2 regions of the Streptomyces sp. NPDC023481 genome follow, and region 1 is predicted to be linked to the other one. Evidence: riboswitches for the same ligand, from Rfam matches in the RefSeq annotation. Region 1 holds a riboswitch; the other holds the start of a gene.
The links. A riboswitch is a leader RNA that binds a small molecule or an ion and turns the genes downstream of it on or off. The one in region 1 is predicted to bind glycine.
Positions count from the first base shown of each region.

Region 2: it holds a riboswitch for glycine, as region 1 does, so the genes downstream of both, gcvP (aminomethyl-transferring glycine dehydrogenase) here and gcvT (glycine cleavage system aminomethyltransferase GcvT) in region 1, are expected to answer to the same signal.

Region 1 covers NZ_JBVHJE010000008.1:295,686-303,540, forward strand. Annotated here, with positions in the region: gene ACZ3ZD_RS18740 (enhanced serine sensitivity protein SseB C-terminal domain-containing protein) at 1-104, opposite strand, end outside; gene ACZ3ZD_RS18745 (enhanced serine sensitivity protein SseB) at 277-1,068, opposite strand; gene ACZ3ZD_RS18750 (AAA family ATPase) at 1,135-1,779, opposite strand; glycine riboswitch at 1,942-2,046, shown strand; glycine riboswitch at 2,047-2,160, shown strand; gene gcvT (glycine cleavage system aminomethyltransferase GcvT) at 2,205-3,332, shown strand; gene gcvH (glycine cleavage system protein GcvH) at 3,453-3,830, shown strand; gene glyA (serine hydroxymethyltransferase) at 3,845-5,113, shown strand; gene ACZ3ZD_RS18770 (L-serine ammonia-lyase) at 5,216-6,583, shown strand; partial or broken gene ACZ3ZD_RS18775 (IS110 family transposase) at 6,570-7,069, opposite strand; gene ACZ3ZD_RS18780 (hypothetical protein) at 7,142-7,855, opposite strand, start outside.
Region 2 covers NZ_JBVHJE010000018.1:178,483-186,337, reverse strand. Annotated here, with positions in the region: gene ftsR (transcriptional regulator FtsR) at 1-521, shown strand, start outside; gene ACZ3ZD_RS30505 (bifunctional nuclease family protein) at 608-1,081, shown strand; gene ACZ3ZD_RS30500 (MerR family transcriptional regulator) at 1,351-2,037, shown strand; gene ACZ3ZD_RS30495 (DNA polymerase IV) at 2,106-3,623, shown strand; gene ACZ3ZD_RS30490 (PRC-barrel domain-containing protein) at 3,718-4,089, opposite strand; glycine riboswitch at 4,209-4,303, shown strand; gene gcvP (aminomethyl-transferring glycine dehydrogenase) at 4,478-7,363, shown strand; gene ACZ3ZD_RS30480 (TOBE domain-containing protein) at 7,463-7,855, opposite strand, start outside.

The DNA of each region.
Region 1 (7,855 bases):
CCGTGCCACAGGAGCATCCAGACCTGACCGGAGGAGGGGGTGGCGAGGGCGCGGAGCAGGGCCTCGTAGGCGTCGTAGCGTCCGGGCGTGACCTGGCGCAGCATGTGCTCGACGCTGCCGCTTGGGCTCGCGCTCACCTGTCTTACCGCCCCTTCGCTTCTTACCCCGCGTTCGGACACAGCTTAAGCGCCCCGGAGCCCGGGGCATCGTGTGCGTACGCGGGCGCGGGTTCCCGGTGGGTTCTCGCGCGGTTCCCCGCGCCCCTCGGCCGGCCGTTCAGTGGCCGTACTCGTAGAAGGGCCGGACGTTCGCCCGCAGCCAGTCGGAGACCGGGTCGTCGGCCACGTCCATGAGGACCAGGTTGACCGGCCACCCGACCGGGACCCTGCCCAGCGCCCGGCCGAGGGCGTCCAGGGGCTGGGTGCGCAGGTCGCCCTCCCACCGGGTGAGTTCGACACCGACGAACATGACCGGTTCGGCCGTCTCGATGGCGGCCAGGCAGCGGCGGGCGGTGAGCACCACACCGGTGTCGGCGAACTCGGCGGAGGCGGCGGAGAGGAAGTCGACCGGGTCGTCCTGCCAGTCGGGCTCGAAGAGCCGGACCCGGCCGCCGGTGTTCGGGCCGTCCAGCGGGGTGCGGCCGGCCCGGCACAGCTCGGCCACGGCCTCGGGGGGCAGCGGGACCCCGACCACACCGCCCGGGTTCACCGCGATGCCCGCCTGCGGGGGCAGGCCGCGGGCGAACTCGACGGCGGGGGCGATGGTGTACGACATGTGGGCGCCGGCGGCCTGACGCAGCTGCTCCTCGGAGCTGAACACCGGGACGTACGTCTGCCCCTCGAGGTCCAGGGTCGGCAGGTCCAGCGGGCCGCTGTGCGGGCCCCCGCCGTTGGGCAGCGGTATCCACAGGAAGCTGCGGCCGAGGACCTCGATGATCCGGCCGCCCGCCGCGGGGACGCCCAGGGACGCCGACAGCACCTCCTCCAGCTCGTTGCCGGGCCAGCCGCCGTGCGGCTGGGGGTGCGCCTGTGGGGGGAAGTCCGCGGGAAGGTCCGCCGGGAAGTCCATGTGCCTACCGCCTGCTGGGAACCACTGCTGTGACCTTGAAGGCTAGCGGGTGGCTGTGACAGTCCCTCACCGAGCGAAGCCCACGCGCCTGAGCACGTCCGCCGCGTCCCGGTCCAGCAGCACCGCCGCGCCGCAGCCGGCGGGCAGCTCGCCCTTCTCCACGGCGCTCAGCAGCCGGGCGATGGTACGCCGGTGCCGGCGGAAGGCGTAACGGGACACGCCCCGGCCGCGCTCGCGCTGGCCCCGCCGGGCCGTGCCGGGGCTGACATCCAGCAGGAGCAGGTGCAGGGTGCCGCCCCGGCGCCGGGCCTCGCGGGCCAGCCAGGCGCGCACCCACGCCTGGGTGCCGCAGTCGTGCACGACGACTCCCTCGCCGGTGCGCAGGGCGCGGCGCAGGGCGGCGTAGTGGGCGAGGCGGACCAGGGGGCGGTACAGCGCGTAGGGCAGGCGGCCGGGGAGGCGGGCCGCCCAGCGGTCACGGGCGTCCTGGGAGTCGATGCGGTGGCCGGTGACCGCGCGGTGCATCAGGGTGGACTTGCCGCTGCCGGGCAGCCCGGTGACCACCACCAGGTCGCGGGGGCCGAAGAGCAGGGCGTGCGGGCTGCGGCCGGCCCGGTCGCGCAGGTCGCGGACGACCGGGGCCGGGTCGGGACGAGGGCTCGGCACCGCGATGCCGGTGGTGACGGTTGCGCACACCGGGGTCCTGTTCACCGTGATCTTCCTCCCCTGCCGGCCCGGTAATATCCCTTCCCGCCTTGCGTAAAGAGAGAGTAATGAGCATGGGTGATGGAGGGGTCCGGGCCGTGCCACAGGTCGGTTACAAAAGCCGGCTCGCCGTGCAATGATGTGGCCGCCAACTGCATACCGGCCGTTTGAATCCGCGCGGGAGAGTTCCCAGCCGTACGTCTGTGCCGCTGGGGCGCCGAAGGAGCAAGTCCCTCCCTTGAATCTCTCAGGCCCCGTTACCGCGCGGGCGAGGCACATCTGAAAAGCGGGCCGCTGCGCCAGTGGCCCCACCCAAGGTGCAAACCGTGATCGTCCCTGTGGGCGGTCGTGGCGAACCTCTCAGGTTCCGATGACAGATGGGGAGGAACGTTCCTCGCCCCATCCCTGTTGCCCTGGGAGACGACCGACCGATGAGCAGTACCGAACCCACCGAGCTGCGCCACACCGCACTCGACGCCGTGCATCGTTCCCTCGGTGCGACGATGACCGACTTCGCCGGCTGGGACATGCCCCTGCGCTACGGCTCCGAGCGCGACGAGCACCTCGCCGTGCGCACCCGGGCCGGACTGTTCGACCTCTCCCACATGGGCGAGATCACCGTCACCGGAACCGGGGCCGCCGCCCTGCTGAACCACGCCCTGGTCGGCAACATCGCCTCCGTCGGTGTCGGCCGCGCCCGCTACACCATGATCTGCCAGGCCGACGGCGGCATCCTGGACGACCTGATCGTCTACCGCCTGGCCGAGACCGAGTACATGGTGGTGGCCAACGCCTCCAACGCCCAGGTGGTGCTGGACGCGCTCACCGAGCGGGCGGCCGGTTTCGACGCCGAGGTCCGCGACGACCGGGACGCGTACGCGCTGCTCGCCGTGCAGGGCCCGCAGTCCCCCGGCATCCTCAAGTCGCTCACCGACGCCGACCTGGACGGCCTGAAGTACTACGCCGGGCTGCCCGGCACCGTCGCCGGCGTCCCCGCGCTGATCGCCCGCACCGGCTACACCGGCGAGGACGGCTTCGAGCTGTTCGTGAAGCCGGAGCACGCCGTCGAGCTGTGGCAGGCGCTGACCAAGGCCGGCGAGGGCGCCGGACTGGTCCCGTGCGGGCTGTCCTGCCGGGACACCCTGCGCCTCGAGGCGGGCATGCCGCTGTACGGGCACGAGCTGACCCGCGAGCTGACCCCCTTCGACGCCGGGCTCGGCCGGGTGGTGAAGTTCGAGAAGGACGGCGACTTCGTGGGCCGCGAGGCGCTCGCCGAGGCGGCCGCCCGGGCCCAGGAGAACCCGCCACGGGTGCTGGTCGGCCTGGTCGCCGAGGGCCGCCGGGTGCCGCGCGCCGGATACGCCGTCGTGGCCGGCGGCGCGGTGATCGGCGAGGTCACCTCCGGCGCCCCCTCCCCCACCCTGGGCAAGCCGATCGCCATGGCCTACGTCGACGCGGCACACGCGGCGCCGGGCACCGAGGGCGTCGGCGTGGACATCCGGGGCACCCACGAGCCGTACCAGGTCGTGGCGCTGCCGTTCTACAAGCGCCAGAAGTGACACCGTCGTAGCCCCACAGCCCCTGCGGAACGTGACATCGGGCACATCGGCGCTGCTCACGCGCGTCCTCAGCACTCCCCCCTGCATCAGCACTTCCCCGCGTACAGGAGAATCCAGGCCATGAGCAACCCCCAGCAGCTGCGCTACAGCAAGGAGCACGAGTGGCTGTCGCCCGCCGAGGACGGCGTGTCGACGGTCGGCATCACCGAGTTCGCGGCCAACGCGCTCGGCGACGTCGTCTACGCCCAGCTCCCCGAGGTCGGCTCCACGGTGACCGCGGGCGAGACCTGCGGCGAGCTGGAGTCGACCAAGTCGGTCTCCGACCTGTACTCGCCCGTCAGCGGTGAGATCACCGAGGTCAACGAGGACGTCGTCAACGACCCGTCGCTGGTGAACTCGGCCCCCTTCGAGGGCGGCTGGCTGTTCAAGGTGCGCGTCACGGAGGAGCCGGGCGACCTGCTCTCCGCCGACGAGTACACCGCCCAGAACGCCGGCTGAGGAGTCGTAGCCGTATGACCGTCCTGAACACGTCCCTGCACGAGCTGGACCCGGAGATCGCCGCCGCGGTCGACGCCGAGCTGAACCGCCAGCAGTCGACCCTGGAGATGATCGCCTCCGAGAACTTCGCGCCGCTCGCGGTGATGGAGGCCCAGGGCTCGGTCCTGACCAACAAGTACGCCGAGGGCTACCCGGGCCGCCGCTACTACGGCGGCTGCGAGCACGTCGACGTCGCCGAGCAGATCGCCATCGACCGGGTCAAGGAGCTGTTCGGCGCCGAGTACGCCAACGTGCAGCCCCACTCCGGCGCATCCGCCAACCAGGCGGCCCTGTTCGCGCTGGCCCAGCCCGGGGACACCATCCTCGGCCTGGACCTCGCGCACGGCGGCCACCTGACCCACGGGATGCGGCTGAACTTCTCCGGCAAGCAGTTCGACGTGGTCGCCTACCACGTGGACGCCGGTACCGGCCTGGTCGACATGGCCGAGGTGGAGCGGCTCGCCAAGGAGCACCGCCCGAAGGTGATCATCGCCGGCTGGTCGGCGTACCCGCGGCAGCTGGACTTCGCCGAGTTCCGCCGGATCGCCGACGAGGTCGAGGCCTACCTGTGGGTCGACATGGCGCACTTCGCGGGCCTGGTCGCGGCCGGTCTGCACCAGAACCCGGTGCCCTACGCCGACGTGGTCACCTCCACCACCCACAAGACGCTCGGCGGCCCGCGCGGCGGCATCATCCTCGCGCGCGGCAAGGACTTCGCGAAGAAGCTGAACTCGGCCGTCTTCCCGGGCTTCCAGGGCGGCCCCCTGGAGCACGTGATCGCGGCGAAGGCGGTCTCCTTCAAGGTCGCCGCGTCGGAGGAGTTCAAGGAGCGCCAGCGCCGTACGGTGGAGGGCGCCCGCATCCTCGCCGACCGTCTGACGGCCCCGGACGCCCGTGAGGCCGGGGTGAACGTGCTGTCCGGCGGCACGGACGTGCACCTCGTCCTGGTCGACCTGCGCGAGAGCGAGCTGGACGGCCGGCAGGCCGAGGACCGCCTCCACGAGGTCGGGATCACGGTCAACCGCAACGCCGTCCCGAACGACCCGCGCCCGCCGATGGTCACCTCGGGCCTGCGCATCGGAACGCCGGCCCTGGCCACCCGCGGCTTCACGGCCGAGGACTTCACCGAGGTCGCGGACGTGATCGCCGAGGCGCTGAAGCCGTCGTACGACGCCGAGGCCCTCAAGGCGCGCGTGAAGGCGCTCGCCGACAAGCACCCGCTGTACGCGGGGCTGAACAAGTAAGTCACCTTTCGCGGGGCACCGCGCACACTGGAGGTACCCGGTGTGCGCGGTGCCCGCGCCCTGTACCAGCTTTTGTGCACCACCCGTATGGAGGAGTCACCCGTGGCCATCTCGGTCTTCGACCTGTTCTCGATCGGCATCGGCCCGTCCAGCTCCCACACCGTCGGCCCGATGCGCGCCGCGCGCATGTTCGCCCGCCGGCTGCGCAACGAGGACCTGCTCGGCTCGGTCGCGTCCCTGCGCTGCGAGCTGTACGGCTCGCTCGGCGCGACCGGCCACGGCCACGGCACCCCGAAGGCGGTGCTGCTCGGCCTGGAGGGCGACTCACCGCGCACGGTCGACGTGGAGAACGCCGACGAGCGGGTGGAGAAGATCAAGGCGGCGGGCCGGCTGAAGCTGCTCGGCGAGCACGAGATCCCGTTCTCCTTCGACGACGACCTCGTCCTGCACCGCCGCAAGACGCTCCCCTACCACGCCAACGGCATGACGGTCTGGGCGTACGACGCCGAGGGCGCCGAGCTGCTGTCGAAGACGTACTACTCGGTCGGCGGCGGTTTCGTCGTGGACGAGGACGCGGTGGGCGCGGACCGGATCGTCCTGGACGACACGGTCCTGAAGTACCCGTTCCGCACCGGCGACGAGCTGCTGCGCCTGACCAGGGACACCGGCCTGTCGATCTCCGCGCTGATGCTGGAGAACGAGCGGGCCTGGCGCACCGAGGACGAGATCCGGGCCGGCCTGCTGGAGATCTGGCGCGTGATGCGCGAGTGCGTGCGGCGGGGCATGTCCCGCGAGGGCATCCTGCCCGGCGGGCTGAAGGTCCGCCGCCGCGCGGCCGTCTCGGCCCGCCAGCTGCGCGCCGAGGGCGACCCGCTGGCGCACGCCATGGAGTGGATCACGCTCTACGCGATGGCGGTGAACGAGGAGAACGCGGCCGGCGGCCGGGTGGTGACCGCCCCCACGAACGGCGCGGCCGGCATCATCCCCGCGGTCCTGCACTACTACATGGACTTCGTGCCGGGCGCCGACGAGGACGGCGTCGTCCGCTTCCTGCTGGCCGCCGGCGCGATCGGCATGCTCTTCAAGGAGAACGCCTCCATCTCCGGCGCCGAGGTCGGCTGCCAGGGCGAGGTCGGCTCCGCCTGCTCCATGGCCGCGGGCGCCCTCGCCGAGGTCCTCGGCGGCTCCCCCGAGCAGGTGGAGAACGCGGCCGAGATCGGCATGGAACACAACCTCGGCCTGACCTGCGACCCGGTCGGCGGCCTGGTCCAGATCCCGTGCATCGAGCGCAACGGCATGGCCGCGGTGAAGGCGGTCACCGCCGCGAAGATGGCGATGCGCGGCGACGGCTCGCACAAGGTGTCCCTCGACAAGGTCATCAAGACGATGAAGGACACGGGCGCGGACATGAGCGTCAAGTACAAGGAGACGGCCCGGGGCGGGCTGGCGGTGAACATCATCGAGTGCTAGGGAAACGGGCTGACCAGCGCGTTCGTGTCAGCCGGTAGATCTCGCGCGGGACGTACCGCTTCAGGCAACGAATGATCTCTCGGCGCGTTTTGCCCTCGGCCAGTCGTCGCCGTGGGCAGTCCTGGGAGCGGTCGTCCCAGCGCAGGCGGCTGAGGACGATTCGGTAGAGGGCGGCGTTGGCCTGGCGGTCGCCTCCGCGTCGACGCCCTCGGCTATGCGCTTGTTCAGATCGTCGATCTCCCCGGTCGGGTGCTGGATCCGGCGAGCCAGGAGTTTCAGAACATGGACGCTCTTCAGCTGATTGACGGCCTGGGGCCTGGGCTCGATGGCGGCCCCTTTCGCCAGCTTGAGCAGCCGCAGCATCTCGACCGGGCCGTCGCTCGCCTTCGCGGTCGCGCGGCCGGACAGTACCGCGCGGACCGCCGCCTCGGCGTCGATGGCGTCCGTTGTGCCGCGGCGCCGGCGCACGGCCTTGTCCGGCTGGTGTTCGACAAGTTGGAGTGCGGGCAGCACTTTCAGGAACCGGGCTTCTCACCATGGGACGCGTTCCGCCGTGACTCAGACGCCGGCGGACCGTCCGGGTGCGACCGGCGTCGTCACCGCGACGCGCAATGCGCCCGTGGCCGACGGGGCGACCTGGGCCACGCTCCCGTCCTCGACGTTACGGGTGATGAGCGCGGGAACGCCGGTTTCTGCCAGAACATGTCGCACGGTCCAGCCTGCACTCTCGAAGTAAGTCCGTGCACGCGCCAGCGCCTGAGCCGTCTCCTCCTCCGAGAGCGGTTGGGTCGACCAGGCATGGTGGACATAGGTGCCCTCGGCGTCCCGGTGGACGCTGATTCCGTCTCCCTCCTGGGCTGGGGCGTGTCGTACGTGGAGTGCGTCGTAGATCCGGCTGGAGTGGGCGAGAGCCAGATGTTCGGCGTTCTCGTCGGCCTGCGTGCGGTGGAAGGCCGTGGAGTCGGCCGAGGACCCCTGGCTGGGAGCGAAGCAGGGAGAAGTCACGGAGATGGCTGCGAGTCCCTCGCCTCTGGCGCGATTCACGACACCCGTGAGAGCCGTCATCCAGAAGTCATCCGGTTCGGTACGCATGCTGACCGAGGGGAAGGGATCGGACCAGTCGCCATCCTTTGACTGGAACTTGTAGCCCAACTTCACCCAGGCGTCACGAGCCTGTCGTACCAGCGCCTTGGCGTCGCTGCCGGGAACCCCGGTCAGCTGATAGGTGAGTCGGTACTGAACACGGTCGTCTGGGCCGCCGTCATCCCGGGC
Region 2 (7,855 bases), on a different contig from region 1:
ACGTCCTGCGGATGCAGCGGGACCACTACCTGCCGCTCAAGGTGATCAGGGAGCATCTGGACGCCATGGCGCGGGGTGAGGCCGTCCCGCTGCCCCTGGTGGGGCGCCAGCGCACCCCGGACGACGTGCCGGTGCCGGCGGAAGCGCGCACGGTGACCAGGATCGGCCGGGCCCAGCTGCTGGCCGCGGCGGACATCGGCGAGGACGAACTGCGCGAGTGGGAGTCCTACGGGCTGCTCACTCCCCTGGAGGACGGGGCGTACGACGCCGAGGCCGTGACCGTGGCCTCGCTCATCGCCGAGCTGGGCCGGTTCGGGATCGAGCCACGCCACCTCCGGGTGATGAAGGCCGCCGCGGACCGGGAGGCGGGGCTGGTCGACCAGGTGATGGCCCCGCTCAAGCGCCACCGCAACCCGCAGACCAGGGCCCACGCCGAGGCCCGTACGAAGGAGCTGGCGGCCCTCGCGGTGAGGCTGCACGCGGCGCTGGTGCAGACCGCTCTGGGAGTGCGGCTGCCCTGACCCGGCGGGCCCGCGGGACGGCCGGATCGGGCACCTGTTCCCGGCCCGACTACCCAAACGTCCCGGGCACGGCCTAGGGTTGCTGTGTGAACGAGCTCGATGTCGTAGGTGTCCGGGTCGAAATGCCCTCCAACCAGCCGATCGTGCTCCTGCGCGAAGTGGGGGGCGACCGCTACCTCCCCATCTGGATCGGGCCGGGGGAGGCGACGGCGATCGCCTTCGCCCAGCAGGGCATGGCCCCCGCGCGCCCGCTGACCCACGACCTGTTCAAGGACGTGCTGGAGGCCGTCGGCCAGGAGCTGACCGAGGTGCGCATCACCGATCTGCGGGAAGGGGTCTTCTACGCGGAGCTGGTGTTCGCCAGCGGGGTCGAGGTCAGCGCCCGCCCCTCCGATGCCATAGCGCTGGCCTTGCGCACCGGAACGCCGATCTACGGCAGCGACACGGTGCTGGACGACGCGGGTATCGCCATTCCGGACGAGCAGGAGGACGAGGTGGAGAAGTTCCGCGAGTTCCTCGACCAGATCTCGCCCGAGGACTTCGGCACCAGCAGCCAGTGAGCGGCGGGGGCGGGTCCGCCGAACCTGCCGGGTCCTGTTTCTCGGGGCGGACGGAGGCGCCGCGCGGCTGGTCGCCCCGGCATTTGCCTGCGGCCAGTGAGAGCGTCCTACGGCCCGCCGCGAGCGCATTCGGCTAGCCTTTCCCCGCGGTGGGACACGGGAAACCACTCCTAGGGTGATTATCACTCGGCGTGCCGAGTGTGGCGATCGTTGACGCACCCCTGGTGACTGCCTACCGTCGAGAAGGCAGGTCAAGGACGGAGGTCGGCGTGAGAACCAGCGGCGACGGTACGGCTGGGGGTGCCCCCGGACGCAGTTTCGGGGAGAGCGGTCCGTACGCGCCCCCGAGCCCGCGACTTCGCTCAGATGGGGGACACCCCCGTCCGGGCAGCGTGGTGGATCACGCTCCGCAGCTGCCGACGGCGGTGCCGAACGGTGGAGGGGTGGCGGCCATGACGTCCGAGCAGCAGATCGGCTACCGGGGGCCCACGGCGTGCGCGGCGGCCGGTATCACCTACCGGCAGCTCGACTACTGGGCGCGTACCGGTCTGGTCGAGCCCAGCGTGCGGCCCGCCTACGGGTCGGGCACCCAGCGGCTGTACAGCTTCCGGGACGTCGTCGTCCTGAAGATCGTAAAGCGGTTCCTGGACACCGGGGTGTCGCTGCAGAACATCCGTACGGCCGTCCAGCACCTCAGGGAACGCGGTTTCCGTGACCTGGAGCGGATGACCCTGATGAGCGACGGTGCCACGGTGTACGAGTGCACCTCGCCGGACGAGGTCCACGCCCTGCTCCAGGGCGGTCAGGGCATCTTCGGGATCGCCGTCGGCGTGGTGTGGCGTGACGTGGAAAGCGCCCTCTCCCAGCTGCACGGTGAGCGCATCGACACCGGCGAGACGCTCCTCGGGCACAACCCCGGGGACGAGCTGGCGCGGCGCCGCAACCGGGCGGTCTGACCGCCGGAACCTCACCGGGGCGCTCCGGCACCACCGCATTGTCAGTGGCATGGTGCAGCATCGGAGATGTGAGAAACGCGCCCACGATCCTGCATCTCGACATGGATGCCTTCTTCGCCTCGGTGGAGCAGGCTTCCAAGCCGAGCCTGCGCGGGAAGGCGGTCGTCGTGGGCGGGCTCGGACCGCGTGGGGTGGTGGCCACCGCGTCGTACGAGGCACGTGTGTTCGGGGTCCACTCGGCGATGCCCATGGCCCAGGCGCGCCGGCTGGCGCCCAACGCCGCCTATCTGGTGCCGCGCTTCGGTCTGTACCGAGCGGTCAGCGAGCAGGTGATGGCGCTGCTGCGGGAGCTGTCACCGCTGGTGGAGCCGCTGAGCCTGGACGAGGCGTTCGTGGACCTGGAGGCCGGGGGAGCGGCCTGGGACGAGGAGTCGGCGCGGCGGGCCGGGGAGACGCTGCGCAAGGACATCCGGGCGGTCACCGGGCTCACCGGTTCGGTGGGACTCGCCGCCTCGAAAATGCTGGCGAAGATCGCGTCCGAGCAGGCCAAGCCGGACGGTCTGGTGCTGATAGAGCCGGGCACCGAGCGGGCGATGCTGGGGCCGCTGTCGGTGCGGACCCTGCCGGGGGTGGGGCCCGCCACCGGGGATCATCTGCGCCGGGCCGGGATCAGTACGGTGCAGGAGCTGGCCGAGGCCGGTGAGGACGAGCTGGTCCGGCTGCTCGGCAAGGCGCACGGGCACGCGCTGTACGCGATGGCCCAGGCCCGGGACGAGCGGCCCGTGGTGGCCGAGCGGGAGACGAAGTCGGTGTCGGTGGAGGACACCTACGACGTGGACATCCACGACCGGCTGCGGGTCGGCCTGGAGGTGCAGCGGCTGGCCGACCGGTGCGTGCGGCGGCTGCGCGAGGCGGGGCTGTCGGGGCGGACCATCGTGCTGAAGGTACGACGGTACGACTTCTCCACGCTGACCCGCTCCGAGACGCTCCGGGGGCCGACGGACGATCCCGCGGTCATCCGGGAGGCGGCCGCGCGGCTGCTGGACTCCGTGGACACCACGGGTGGGGTGCGGCTGCTCGGGGTGGGGGTGTCCGGGCTCGCCGACTACACGCAGGAGGACCTGTTCGCGCAGGCGATGCCCTCGCGGGAGGTGGCGGAGGTGCCGGAGGAGCCCGCGGCCGAGGGCGTCGTGGAGCGGCCCGAGCCGGTGGAACGGCACTGGCGCGCCGGACAGGACGTGCGGCACGCGGAGTACGGGCCGGGGTGGGTGCAGGGCAGTGGGCTGGGCCGGGTGACGGTGCGGTTCGAGACGCCGCTGTCCCTGCCGGGGCGTGTGCGGACGTTCTTCGTCGCGGACCCCGCGCTGGAGGAGTCCGAGCCGCTGCCGCTGGTCCCGACCCGCCCCCCTCCCCAGGCTCCGCCCCGCCCCCCGGCCCCGCAGGAGAGCCGGTCCGAGGAGCCCTTGGGCGGGACCGGGGGTTCGCACACGGGTCTGGGCTCGGAGGAGCGCCTGGGCGGTCACTCGGAGGGGGAGCGGGCCGTGGATGCGGGCCGGGTCCAGGGGGTGGGGCAGGACGCGGGGTAGGGCGAATCGCCGCGGGCCAGGCGTACAGGCCAGGCGTACAGGCCGGGCGGCGAGTGGAGGGCCGGTCGAGAGGGAGGCGTGGGGCGGGGTGGGGTCAGGGGTTCTCCGGGCCGGCCAGTTTGCCGAAGGTGTGGTCCGGGACCGTGGGGGGTGGGCCTGCGTCGAGGCCGTAGTGGTGGTAGAGCTGGAGTTCCTGGGCGGGGGAGAGGTGGCGGCCCACGCCGAAGTCGGGGGCGTCCTTGATCAGGGCGCGGTCGAAGGGGACGTGGAGGGAGCCGTCGACGAGTTCGCTGGGCTCCAGGGGGACGAACGCGTCCCGGGAGAAGAGGCCGGTTCGTATGGCGGCCCACTCGGGTACGCCGGTGGCGTCGTCCAGGTACACCTCGTCGATGGTGCCGATCTTGGTGCCATTGCGGTCGAACGCCTTGCGGCCGATCAGGTTGCGCGGATCGATGTCGGTCTGCACGGTCCCTCTCCCTCCACGTGGTCGCAACTCATCCGTAAGCACTACAAAAGAGCACATTCACCGAGGCGGCCACTCGAAGGCCCCGGCGTTGACCTCGCTGGTAGGCTGACAGCGGCTGCTGACCCCGTGCGGGAGAGTCCTCCGACCACCTCGGAGGCGCCGAAGGAGCAAATCCTCCCCGGAATCTCTCAGGCCCACGTACCGCACGGACGAGGTCACTCTGGAAAGCAGGGCGGGTGTCGACGGCTCCCGCCCTCACCGACGGTGAAAGCCGGCGCCCGCGGGTCGCCGGTGAAGCTCTCAGGTTGAGATGACAGAGGGGGAGGCCGTCGGGGTATCCGTACCGGGGTGCCCCTCGAAGGTCGCGTCAGACCAGGAGGCCTCCGCAATGACCGTCCATCGCACTCCGCTCTCCGAGCTCGAAGCCGGCATCCCGTTCGAGCAGCGCCACATCGGGCCCGACCAGGAGGCGCGGGCCAAGATGCTCGCGCAGGTCGGATACGGCTCGCTCGACGAGCTGACCGCCGCCGCGGTCCCGGATGTGATCAAGAACGCCGATGCCCTGGACCTGCCGGGCGCCCGCACGGAGGCCGAGGTGCTCGCCGAGCTGCGTTCGCTCGCCGACCGCAACCAGGTGCTGGGCTCCATGATCGGGCTCGGCTACTACGGCACGTTCACCCCGCCCGTCATCCTGCGCAACGTCATGGAGAACCCGGCCTGGTACACGGCCTACACGCCGTACCAGCCGGAGATCTCCCAGGGGCGACTCGAGGCCCTGCTGAACTTCCAGACCATGGTCGCCGACCTCGCCGGTCTGCCCACCTCCGGCGCCTCCCTGCTGGACGAGGGCACGGCCGCGGCCGAGGCCATGGCGCTGTCCCGGCGGATGGGCAGGAACAAGAAGGGCCTGTTCCTGGTCGACGCGGACACGCTGCCGCAGACCATCGCCGTGATCGAGACCCGTGCCGAGCCGACCGGCGTCGAGGTGGTCGTCGCCGACCTCGGCGACGGCATCCCGGCGGAGATCGCCGAGCGCGAGATCAACGGCGTGCTGATCCAGTACCCGGGCGCCTCCGGTGCCGTACGCGACATCAAGCCGGTCATCGACCAGGCCCACGAGCTGGGTGCCCTCGTCACCGTCGCCGCCGACCTGCTGGCGCTCACCCTGCTCACCTCGCCGGGTGAGCTCGGCGCGGACATCGCCGTCGGCACCACCCAGCGCTTCGGTGTGCCGATGGGCTTCGGCGGACCCCACGCCGGCTACATGGCCGTACACGAGAAGTTCGCCCGCAGCCTGCCCGGGCGGCTGGTGGGTGTCTCCGTGGACGCCGACGGGAACAGGGCCTACCGGCTCGCCCTGCAGACCCGTGAGCAGCACATCCGCCGCGAGAAGGCCACCAGCAACATCTGCACCGCGCAGGTGCTGCTCGCCGTGATGGCCGGCATGTACGCCGTCTACCACGGCCCGGACGGGCTCAGGACCATCGCCCGGCGCACCCACCGGTACGCCACGATCCTCGCCGAGGGGCTGAAGGCCGGCGGCGTGGAGATCGTCCACGGCGCCTACTTCGACACCGTCACCGCGCGTGTGCCCGGCAGGGCCGCCGAGGTCGTCGCCGCCGCGCGGGCCAACGGGGTCAACCTGCGGCTGGTCGACGCCGACCACGTCTCGGCCGCCTGCGACGAGACCACCGGCCGGGCCCAGCTGGCGGCCGTCTTCGCCGCCTTCGGTGTCGAGGGGAACATCGAGGCGCTGGACGCGAGCGCCGAGGACACCCTGCCCGAGGCGCTGCTGCGCACCGACGCCTACCTGACCCACCCGGTCTTCCACCAGCACCGCTCCGAAACGGCCATGCTGCGCTACCTGCGCAAGCTGGCCGACCGTGACTACGCGCTCGACCGCGGCATGATCCCGCTGGGCTCCTGCACCATGAAGCTCAACGCGACCACGGAGATGGAGCCGGTCACCTGGCCCGAGTTCGGGCAGCTGCACCCGTTCGCGCCCGCCGAGCAGGCGCAGGGCTACCTCACGCTCATCCGCGAGCTGGAAGAGCGTCTCGCCGAGGTCACCGGCTACGACAAGGTCTCGCTCCAGCCCAACGCCGGTTCGCAGGGCGAGCTGGCCGGCCTGCTCGCCGTACGCGGCTACCACCGGGCCAACGGCGACGAGCAGCGCACCGTCTGCCTCATCCCGTCCTCCGCGCACGGCACCAACGCGGCCAGCGCCGTGATGGCCGGCATGAAGGTCGTCGTCGTGAAGACCGCCGAGGACGGCGAGATCGACGTCGAGGACCTGAGGGCGAAGATCGAGCAGTACCGCGACGAGCTGTCGGTGCTGATGATCACCTACCCGTCGACGCACGGCGTGTTCGAGGAGCACGTCGCCGACATCTGCGCCCAGGTGCACGAGGCCGGCGGTCAGGTGTACGTCGACGGCGCCAACCTCAACGCCCTGGTCGGCCTCGCCAAGCCCGGCCACTTCGGTGGTGACGTCTCCCACCTGAACCTGCACAAGACGTTCTGCATCCCGCACGGCGGCGGCGGTCCGGGCGTGGGCCCGGTCGCGGTCCGCTCGCACCTGGCGCCGTACCTGCCCAACCACCCGCTCCAGCCGGAGGCCGGCCCGGAGACGGGCGTCGGCCCCATCTCGGCGGCCCCGTGGGGCAGCGCGGGCATCCTGCCGATCTCGTGGGCGTACGTCCGCCTCATGGGCGGCGAGGGCCTCAAGCGGGCCACCCAGGTGGCCGTGCTCTCCGCCAACTACATCGCCAAGCGCCTGGAGCCGCACTACCCGGTCCTCTACACCGGCCCCGGCAACCTGGTCGCGCACGAGTGCATCATCGACCTGCGCCCGCTGACCAAGGCGACCGGCGTGAGCGTGGACGACGTGGCCAAGCGCCTGATCGACTACGGCTTCCACGCGCCGACCATGTCCTTCCCGGTGGCCGGCACGCTGATGATCGAGCCGACCGAGTCGGAGGACATCACCGAGCTGGACCGTTTCTGCGAGGCGCTGATCGCCATCCGCGCGGAGATCGAGAAGGTCGGCTCCGGCGAGTGGCCCGCAGAGGACAACCCGCTGCGGGGCGCCCCGCACACCGCCGCCGCGCTCACCGGTGAGTGGACGCACGCCTACAGCCGCGACGAGGCCGTCTTCCCGGCCGGTGTCTCGGCCGCCGACAAGTACTGGCCGCCGGTGCGCCGCATCGACCAGGCCTTCGGCGACCGCAACCTGGTGTGCTCCTGCCCGCCGCTGGACGCCTACGAGGACTGAGCGAACGGTGAAGGGCCCCGTCCGGACTCCGCGTCCGGAGGGGGCTTCACCGTGTCAGGCCGTCGTCAAGCCGATGACAGGCCGGCCCCCGGGCCCTCGTCAGGCCGTGGCCAGGGCGACCTCGGTGGACTTGATCAGGGCGATCACGGGGGAGCCGGGGGTGAGGCCGAGGTCGGCGGCGGACTCCTGGGTGATGGCCGACGTCAGTTCGCCGCCCTCGATGCCGATCTTCACGGTGGCCATGGCGGCGCCCGAGGACACGCGCGTGACGGTGCCGGGCAGCTGGTTGCGGATGGAGACGTGCTGGACCGGCGCGGTGGCCAGGGACACCTCGGTGGACTTCACCAGGGCGCGGACCGTGGCGCCCTCGGCCAGGGCGAGTTCCCGGGCGGACTCCAGGGTGATGGCCGCGGTGAGGTCCTGACCGCCGGTGAGGCGGATCTTCACGGTGGCCATGACCTGGCCGAGGTGTACCTCGGTGACGGTGCCCGG